3 regions of the Nonomuraea sp. NPDC049649 genome follow, and region 1 is predicted to be linked to each of the others. Evidence: predicted binding sites of a transcription regulator. Region 1 holds the regulator's gene; each other region holds the start of a gene.
What was found. Region 1 encodes HrcA, which represses chaperone genes, less so after heat shock. Its sites were predicted from a motif close to TTGGCACTCTCNNNNNGAGAGTGCCAA; they were not measured.

Region 1 (3,271 bases):
CGTGGATGAGCAGGTCGCCGCGGCCGGTCTCGTTGAGGCGCTGCACGCCGCGGCCGTACATGGTGATGACCTGGCCCGACTGCGTGCCGGGCCGGACGTCGACCTCCTCGGCGCCGTCGAGGGTCTCGACGGTGAGGACGGTGCCGAGCGCGGCGGCGGTCATCGGGATCTGGACGGTGCAGTGGAGGTCGTCACCGCGCCGTTCGAAGATCTCGTGAGGCCGCTCGACGATCTCCAGGAAGAGGTCGCCCGGCGGGCCGCCGCCGGGGCCGACCTCGCCCTCGCCGGCGAGCTGGATGTGGGTGCCGTCCTCGACGCCCGCGGGGATGCGCACCTTGATCGTGCGGCGGGTGCGGACCCGCCCGTCGCCGGAGCACTCCTGGCAGGGGTGGCGGATGATGCTGCCGAAGCCGCCGCACTGCGGGCACGGGCGGCTGGTCATGACTTGCCCCAGGAAGGAGCGGGTGACCTGGGAGATCTCGCCGCGGCCGTTGCACATGTCGCAGGTGTCGGGGTGGGTGCCGGGCGCCGCGCCGGCGCCGTGGCACACCTCGCACACCACGGCCGTGTCGACCGCCAGCTCGCGGGTGGTGCCGAACGCGGTCTCGTGCAGGTCGAGCTCGACGCGGATGGTCGCGTTCCGGCCGCGGCGGGCGCGCGAGCGCGGGCCGCGGGCGCCGCCCGTCGCGGTGCCGAAGAACGCGTCCATGATGTCGCTGAAGGGGAAACCCGCGCCGAAGCCGCCGCCGGGGGCGCCCCCGCCCGCGCCGCCGAACGGGTCGCCGCCCAGGTCGTACATCTGGCGCTTGTTCGGGTCCGACAGCACCTCGTAGGCCTGCGTGATCTCCTTGAACCGCTCCTGTGTGGCGGGGTCGGGGTTCACGTCAGGGTGCAGCTCGCGAGCCAGCCTGCGGTAGGCCTTCTTGATCTCGTCCTGACTGGCGTCACGGCGCACCCCGAGGGCGGCGTAATAGTCGGTGTTTGCCACTTATCGACCTCTTAAGATGCAGCCAGAATCTGGCTGACGTAGCGTGCCACCGCGCGCACGGCGCCCATCGTCACGGGATAGTCCATTCTGGTGGGGCCCAGCACGCCGAGCCGGGCCAGCTGATTGTCGCCTTGACCGTATCCCGTCGCGACGACGGACGTACCCCGCAGTCCGGTGTAGGCGTTCTCCGATCCGATGCGCACGGTGAGTGCGGAAGGTGTGTCTGGGGAAGTCTCGCCGAGCAGGCGCATGAGCACCACCTGCTCCTCCAGGGCTTCGAGCACCTCGCGCAGGCCGACGCTGAAGTCGGCGCCGGCGAGGTTGGCCGCCCCGGCGAACACGATCTTCTCGTCGTGCCGTTCGACGAGCGTCTCCAGCAGGACGGAGAGGATCGTGGCGAGCGCCGGCCGCTCGTCGATCGGCAGCCGCTGGGGCAGGTCGGAGACGAGCTCCGGGACACTGCTCAGGCCGCAGCCGTCGAGGCACTCGTTGAGCAGCCCGCGCATGTGGGCGATGCGGTGGTCCTCCACCACCTCGGGCAGCTCGATCACGCGCTGCTCGACGCGGCCCATGTTGGTGATGAGCACCAGCATGACGCGGCGGTCGGTGAGGGGCACCAGCTCGACGTGGCGCACGGTCGAGCGGGTGAGCGTCGGGTACTGCACGACGGCGACCTGACGGGTGAGCTGCGCGAGCAGCCGCACCGTGCGCATGACCACGTCGTCGAGATCGACCGCTCCGGCGAGGAACGTCTCGATGGCCCGGCGCTCGGCCTTCGACAGAGGCTTGACCTGGGAGAGCCTGTCGACGAACAGGCGATAGCCCTTGTCGGTCGGCACGCGTCCGGCGCTCGTGTGGGGCTGGGTGATGTAACCCTGCTCCTCCAACGCCGCCATGTCATTTCGGACCGTCGCCGGAGAGACCTTCAGGTTGTGGCGTTCGGCGAGCGCCTTGGAGCCCACCGGTTCATTGGTCGACACGTAGTCTTCGACAATGGCGCGTAGCACCGCGAGCTTACGATCGTCGAGCACGTGCGCACCTCCTACCGCGACTTACTAGGAAACGCCAGGCCTAGCACTCTGTGTTCCCGAGTGCCAAGTGTACGGCTCTCGCTCACAAGGTGCGATAACGCGTCCGGCCCGGCGCTGCTGGCGTGCTTCAACGACAAGCCTCACACTTACCGACATGACCGACAAATCGCCCGAGCCTCCCGCCGGGCAGGATCCTCCTTTCGGACAGCCACCTCCCCAGGGTGAACCTTTCCCGTACGCCCCGCCACCCCACCAGCCGGGCTCTCACCCGTACGGCCAGCCACAGCAGCCAACGGGGCCTCACTCGTACGAAACACCTCATGAATCGGGGCCCCACTTTTACGAACCGCCACCTCATCAATCCGGGCCTCACTCGTACGAACCGCCGCCCCACTCCTACGGACCGCCACCCCAGCAGTCCGGCCCGCACCCGTACGGACCTCCGCCGGGAGCGGGGCCGTACGGGCAGCAGCCCGGCTACGGGCCGCCGCCGCAGTACGGGCAGGGGCCCTTCGCGCGCCAGGTGGACCCGAAGGAGCTGCGCCCGCGGCGCAGGTGGATCGCCGTCGCCTGGGGCGTCGCCGCGCTCTGCCTGGCGGCGGGCGTGGTGCTGTTCTTCACCAGCGTGATGACCACCGTCGGGGAGGTGGCCCCGACCACGACGTTCGCCCCGGGCGAGACGACCACGGTGTCGCTCGACCCCGCCGAGCGGCCCGCCGTCTACATCAGCGGCACCGGCCAGATCGCTTACGAGTGCGAGATCGCCGGCGGCCCCGGCCAGGCGCGGCTCGTCCGGCCGACGACCACGCAGAACGTCACCGCCGACGGCCGGCTGTGGGAGCTGATCCTGCTGGTCAACGCGCCCGCCGCGGGCGAGTACCAGCTCACCTGCGCCGTCCAGGAGCAGGGAGACGTGCAGTTCGGCGTCGGCAGGGACGTCCTCGGGGCGGCCGGCGGCATCGTGGGCGGCGTCGCGGCGCTGCTCCTCATCCCCGGGGCGGGGGTGCTCGTCGCGATCATCGTGACGGTGATCGTCCTGGTCAAGCGGAGCGGCCACCGCAAGCGCCTCGCGGCCATGGGCTGATTTGCTACGGTCCCCGTGTGTACGAGGGTGATGTTCTCGCGGGAAACTGGCGGCGCCCGGGCAAGGGGAAGATCCCCCAGGTGCCCGCCGAGCGGGACCTCGTCGTGGAGGACGCCGAGAGCGGCTTCTGCGGCGCGGTGGTGGCCTGCGACAAGGAGGCGGTCACGC
Region 2 (3,271 bases), on a different contig from region 1:
GCCTCGGCCTGGGCCGCCTGCTGGTCGACGAGTGCCTGCGGCACGCCAGGGCGGACGGGCGCGAGCGGGTCGTGCTGTGGACGCGCGACTGCCTGACCAGCGCGCGCCGCATCTACCAGGCCGCCGGGTTCCGGCTCGACTCCGAGGAGAAGGGCATGGAGAACGGGATCGAGGTCACCGAGCAGATGTGGTCGCTCGACCTCACAACCACCGGCTGACGCTTTACCCGCGGAACGGGCCGGCGACCTCGAACGTCTGGCCCGCGGCCGACCCCTGCCGGGCGGAGAAGTAGAGCCGGTCGCCGCACGGCGCGAAGGCCAGCCCGGTCAGCTCGGCTCCCGCATGGCCGCTCAGGCGGAGGAACGGGACCATCTCCCGATCAGGAGTGATCACGTCGATCCTCGTGGTGCGCCTGGCCACGTACAGATCGCCGGAGGGCGCGGCGGTGACCGCCCGCACGCCGTCGCAGAGCCGCTCCAGCGCCGAGGTCTGCGCGTCGTACGCCCACAGCGCGCCGTCGCCCCTCGTGGTGAAGAAGCAGACGCCGCCGGCGTAGTGACAGACGTCGGCGCGGTCGAACCTGCACGCCCCCCGCACCTGGTGACGGGTGCCCTTGAGCAGCGCCGCCGGCCACGGCACCGGCTCCCACCGGCCCCCGTCGCAGAGCACTTCGAGCGTGCCCTCGGTCAGGTCGCCCCAGTCGTGCGGGCGGAACCGGTAGAAGCAGCCGTCGTGCTCGCCCTCCGTCAGGTAGACGACCTGCCGGTCGGGGTCGCAGGCCGCCGCCTCGTGCCGGAACCGGCCCATCGCCAGCCGGGGCCGCGCCGCGCGGGCGCCGTACGGGTCGCACTCGAACACCTGGCCCCGGTGGCCGAGCTCGCACGACAGCCAGGTGTGCCACGGCGTGGCGCCGCCCGCCCGGTTGAGCTCGGTGCCGGACAGGATGCGGTAGGCGTCGGCGATCGAGCCGTCGGGCCGGAACCGGATCGCGGCCGCGCCGCCGAGCAGCGACAACTCCGAGTTGGACACGTAGATCCAGCCGTCGCCGTCGGGGAAACACGCTCCCCCGTCGGGCGCGGCGTGCCACGTCAGCCCGGCCACCCTGCTCCCGGAACGGGCCACCACCCTGCCACGGAACCCGGCGGGCAGGACCAGCCCGCCGTCGCCCGGCTCCTCGATCGGGCCGTACGGGCTCGGGCCGCCCTCACAGAGCGGGCCCGTACGGACAAGAGTCTTGCGGGACATCGTTGGGGCCTCCCTCTGGGTGCCACGCTAGTGGACCGCACCGACATGAATGGGGAGGACTCCCGAGATCAAACAGTGCGCAAATTGCTCTGGGCATGCGAAAGCCCGGGGCCGCCGGGCTCCCGGGCTCGTCGCCGCACCCATCAGCTCATGGCCTGGAACATCCAGTGCTGCTTCTCGATGTCCTGGATCACCGAGATGATGATGTCCTGAGTCGCCTGGTCGGACTTCTCCGTCAGGTCCATGCGCTCGCGCATCCTCGCGCTGATGCCGCCGAGGATGTCCGTCATCGTGGCGACCACCTTGCCCGACTCGATCCAGCCGGACTCCGGCTGCGTGAGCTTGGTGTTCTTGGAGACGGTCGCGGACCTGCCGTCGGCGTTCACCCCGAGGGCGGACAGGCGCTCGGCGATGGTGTCGGTGTACGTGCGGGCCAGCGTGACGACCTCGTCGAGCTGCAGGTGGACCGAGCGGAAGTTCGTCCCGATGACGTTCCAGTGCAGCTGCTTGGCGACCAGGGACAGGTCGATCAGGTCCACGAGGGCGCCTTGCAGGGCCGTCGCGGTCGTGTTCTTAGCATCACCCATAAGTGGGCCGGTAACTGTAGCCATGGTGTCCTCCTCCCCGTGAATCCAACCTTCATTCGTCGTACCCAATTCCTTGACACTGTAACTTTGACACTGTCATCGTCGAGGTATGAGCGACACCTGGACCATCGGCGAACTCGCCGAGCGCGCGGCCGACGCCCTGCGCGGCCACGCGCAGCCCGTCAACGGCCGGGTCCGCGAGGTGCCGGGCGCGCGGCTCATCAGGTGGTACACCACGATCGGGCTGGTCGACCCGCCGCTGACCCGCCGCGGCCGGATCGCCCGCTACGGACGGCGCCACCTGCTGCAGCTGGTCGCCGTCAAACGGCTCCAGGCGCAGGGCATGTCGATCGCCCGCATCCAGGTCGCCCTCGCCGGCGCCACCGACGCCGCGCTCGAAGCCACCGTCGGCCTGCCCGGCCATCGGACCGCCGCCCCTGCTCCACGTTCACCGAAGATCGGGGACCCCGGCACCTCGCTGCACACGGGAACGGACCGCCTGCCCGTCGCGGACGGCGGCACGCCGTACGACTCGGGAACGCACTCGCCGGACATCCCGGACCACGGCCCACCGCACGGCCCGGGAACGGACTCGCCGAACATCCCGGAACCCGCCGCACCCTGCGGCCCGGCGACACACGCTTCGGACCCCGGCACCCCGCAGGTCTCCGGGGTGACGCGTGCTGGGGTGCGCTCCGGTCTCAAGACGGGCCGCCGCCGTGAAGGCACGGTTCCGCCCGCTCCCCCGCCGGACCTCAGGGACGGAGCAGCACCGGAAAACCTTGGGGATGGACAGGTAAAGGGGAACCCAGGGGACGGGGAGGCGACGGGCCGGGAAAGGTTCTGGGCGGATCGGGCCGCGCAGGAGGCGGGCCGGCCCGTACAAGAGCCCGTACAAGAGAAGGTGCCCGGCGCCGTGCACGGGGTGCGGCTGGCGGACGGCGCGGTGCTGGTGCTCGACGGGACGGGCCGGGCGCCCGGAGAAGACGACGTGCGGGCAGTACTCGAGGCGGCGGCGCCGCTGCTCGCGGTGCTCGAACAGAGGGGACTCACATGAAGATCACATCGCTCGAGCCCGCCCGCTGCGTGCCCGACCCCGACGCGGGGCTGGGCGCGCTGCGGACCGAGCGCGGCAACCTGCCGCTGGAGAGCGTCGACGTGCACGCCGCGATCTCGGGCCTGATCGCCGGGGTGGAGGTGGCGCAGGGCTTCCGCAACCCGTACGACGTCACGCTGGAGGCCACCTACGTCTTCCCGCTGCCCGACCGGGCGGCCGTCACCGGGTTCCGGATGGAGGCGGACGACCGGGTCGTCGAGGGCGTGCTGAAGGAGCGCGGCCAGGCCCGCGCCGACTACGACCGGGCGCTGCGCGAGGGGCGGCGGGCGGCGATCGCCGAGGAGGACCGGCCGGACGTGTTCACCATCCGGGTGGGCAACAT
Region 3 (3,271 bases), on a different contig from region 1:
TCCGCCCGATGCCCGAAAACGGCGACGGCCCGCACCGGAACCGGTGCGGGCCGTGAAGAGCCGGAAGGCGGGTCAGTGGCCGTGGCCGTGACCGTGGCCCTGGCCGACGGCCGGGGCCTCCTCCTCGGGCTTGTCGACGACGAGCGCCTCGGTGGTCAGCAGCATGCCCGCGATCGACGCCGCGTTCTGCACGGCCGAGCGGGTGACCTTGACCGGGTCGATGACGCCCTGGGCGAGCAGGTCGCCGTACTCGCCGGTGGCCGCGTTGAGGCCCTGGCCGGCGGAGAGCTCCGACACCTTGTGCGTGACGACGTAGCCCTCCAGGCCGGCGTTCTCGGCGATCCAGCGGGCCGGCTCGTACAGGGCGCGGCGCACGACGTTGACGCCGGTCGCCTCGTCGCCCGACAGGCCGAGGTCGTCGAGCTCCTTGGCCACGTGGATCAGCGCCGAACCGCCGCCGGAGACGATGCCCTCCTCGATGGCGGCGCGGGTCGCGGAGATCGCGTCCTCCAGGCGGTGCTTCTTCTCCTTGAGCTCCACCTCGGTGGCGGCGCCGACGCGCAGCACGCACACGCCGCCGGCCAGCTTGGCCAGGCGCTCCTGGAGCTTCTCGCGGTCCCAGTCGGAGTCGGACTGCTCGATCGCGAGCTTGATCTCCTTGACGCGGTCCTCGATGGCCGCGGCGTCGCCGGCGCCGTCGACGATCGTGGTGCTGTCCTTGTCGATCACCACGCGGCGGGCGGTGCCGAGCACCTCCAGGCCGACGTTCTCCAGCTTGAGACCGATCTCCTCGCTGACGACCTGGCCGCCCGTGAGGATGGCCATGTCCTGCAGCATCGCCTTGCGGCGGTCACCGAAGCCGGGAGCCTTGACGGCGACCGAGGTGAAGGTGCCGCGGATCTTGTTGGTGACCAGGACGGCCAGGGCCTCGCCCTCGACGTCCTCGGCGACCACGAGCAGCGGCTTCTTCGTCTGGGCGACCTGCTCCAGCAGCGGCAGGAAGTCCGCGATGGAGGAGATCTTGCCCTGGTGGAGCAGGATGTAGGCGTCCTCGAGGACGGCCTCCATGCGCTCGGTGTCGGTCACCATGTAGGCCGACAGGTAGCCCTTGTCGAACTGGAGGCCCTCGGTGAACTCCAGCTCCATGCCCATGGCGTTGGACTCTTCGACGGTGAGCACACCGTCCTTGCCGACCTTGTCGAACGCCTCGGCGATCAGCTCGCCGATCTGCGCGTCCTGAGCGGAGATCGTCGCGACGTCGGCGATCTCCTTCTTCTCGTCGACCGGCCGGGCGGAGGCGAGCAGCCTTTCGCTGACCTCCTTGGCGGCCTTGTCGATGCCGCGCTTGAGCGCCATCGGCGAGGCGCCGGCGGCCACGTTGCGCAGGCCCTCGCGGACCATGGCCTGAGCCAGGACGGTCGCGGTGGTGGTGCCGTCGCCCGCGATGTCGTTGGTCTTGGTGGCCACTTCCTTGACGAGCTGGGCGCCGAGGTTCTCGTAGCGCTCCTCAAGCTCGATCTCGCGGGCGATGGTGACGCCGTCGTTGGTGATCGTCGGAGCACCGAACTTCTTGTCGATGACGACGTTACGGCCGCGCGGGCCGAGGGTTACCTTGACGGCGTCCGCGAGGGCGTTGACGCCGCGCTCAAGAGCGCGGCGGGCGGCCTCGTCGAATTCCAGGATCTTCGCCATTTTTGCTGAAAGTCCTCTCCTAGCGTCGAAGGCCCCGGGTGCCCTCTAGAGCGCCCGGGGCCCGACACAACCGGCTTACTTCTCGACGATCGCGAGAACGTCGCGGGCGGAGAGCACGAGGTACTCCTCGCCGCCGTACTTGACCTCGGTGCCGCCGTACTTGCTGTAGAGGACGATGTCGCCCTCGCTCACGTCGAGCGGAATCCGCTTCTCGCCGTCCTCGTCCCAGTTACCCGGGCCCACCGCGAGGACCTTGCCCTCCTGCGGCTTCTCCTTGGCGGTGTCGGGAATGACCAGGCCGGAAGCGGTGGTCTGCTCTGCCTCAAGCGGCTGCACCACGATGCGGTCGCCGAGCGGCTTAACGGGAACCTTGGTGGCGGTCGTCACGATCGGACCTCCCCTTCAGATGTGACTGATTAGAAGAGGCGACCAGCTGGGCCTGCCGTCGCGGGTGCCAGACCTGCCTCGTCGCACGTTGGCACTCTCAAGGGGAGAGTGCCAACAGGAAACATATGCAAGAGGGGCTTGACAGTCAACACGAACGCGTCTGCCGAGAGCGATCGTGGGTCAGAGCTTTGCACGAGAATGTCCAGGGACGTCGGAGCTGGTAGCGGCAACGCTGACCGGATTCGTCCGTACGGGCGCTACCGTCGTATCCCGTGGACCTCGACTCCTTCACCGCGCTGCTGACCCCTCGCGGCCGCGCGGCGCTCGCCCAGGCGGAGGAGCTGTCCGGCGCCGACCCCGTCGCCGCCGCCACGCGCCTGCGCAGGAGCCACGACGCCGCGCTCGCCTCGGCCGCGCTCACCCAGGCCCGCCTCCGCGAGCGGGCCAAGGCCAAGTTCGGCGCCGACGCCGCGCGCATGTTCTTCACCCCGCACGGCCTGGAGCAGGCGACCCGGGCCGAGGTCGCCGCCCACCGGGCGCGCCGGCTGGGCGCCGCCCCCGGGATGCGGGTGGCGGACGTCTGCTGCGGCATAGGAGGCGACCTGCTGGCGCTCGCCCAGGCCGGGTGCACCGTGGAGGCCGTCGACACCGACCCGCTCTCGGTGGCCGTGGCCAGGGCCAACGCCGAGGCGCTCGGGGTGGCCGACCGGGTGACCATAAAGCTGGGCGACGGCGCCGAGACGCGGCCGGAGGCCTACGACGTGCTGTTCGCCGACCCCGCCCGCCGCTCGTCGAGGGGCCGCACGTTCGACCCGCTGGCCTACTCGCCGTCCTGGCCCGTGGTGCTCGCCCTGCTGGGGCGGGCGCGGATGGGCTGCGTCAAGGCCGCGCCGGGCATCCCGTACGAGTTCATCCCCGATCGCGCGGAGACCGAGTGGGTCTCGTACAAAGGCGAGGTCAAAGAGGCGACGCTGTGGACCGGCCACGCGCCGGAGACGGCGCGGCGGGCCACGCTGCTGCCGGGCGGCCAGACGCTCGCCGCGGCCGGCGTGCGGGCGCCCACCGGGCCGGTCGGGAGGTTCGTGTACGAGCCGGACGGGGCGGCTGTGAGGGCTCATCTCATAGGAGAGGTGGCCGCGCTGGTGGGCGGGCGGCTGCCCGACCCGATGATCGCCTACATCTCCGGCGACGA

Region 2: the regulator HrcA is predicted to act here: its motif matches at 1,906-1,932, upstream of AB0J42_RS33595 (DNA starvation/stationary phase protection protein).
Region 3: the regulator HrcA is predicted to act here: its motif matches at 2,168-2,194, upstream of groES (co-chaperone GroES).

Annotation. Positions count from the first base shown of each region.
Region 1 is NZ_JBFAOH010000004.1:120,634-123,904, reverse strand. It holds gene dnaJ (molecular chaperone DnaJ) at 1-988, opposite strand, end outside; gene hrcA (heat-inducible transcriptional repressor HrcA) at 1,000-2,019, opposite strand; gene AB0J42_RS07715 (hypothetical protein) at 2,543-3,103, shown strand; gene AB0J42_RS07710 (DUF3097 domain-containing protein) at 3,121-3,271, shown strand, end outside.
Region 2 is NZ_JBFAOH010000047.1:37,329-40,599, forward strand. It holds gene AB0J42_RS33585 (helix-turn-helix domain-containing GNAT family N-acetyltransferase) at 1-218, shown strand, start outside; gene AB0J42_RS33590 (alkaline phosphatase PhoX) at 223-1,245, opposite strand; gene AB0J42_RS33595 (DNA starvation/stationary phase protection protein) at 1,389-1,832, opposite strand; gene AB0J42_RS33600 (helix-turn-helix domain-containing protein) at 1,942-2,889, shown strand; gene AB0J42_RS33605 (VIT domain-containing protein) at 2,886-3,271, shown strand, end outside.
Region 3 is NZ_JBFAOH010000023.1:53,345-56,615, reverse strand. It holds gene groL (chaperonin GroEL) at 73-1,692, opposite strand; gene groES (co-chaperone GroES) at 1,768-2,082, opposite strand; gene AB0J42_RS25630 (methyltransferase domain-containing protein) at 2,352-3,271, shown strand, end outside.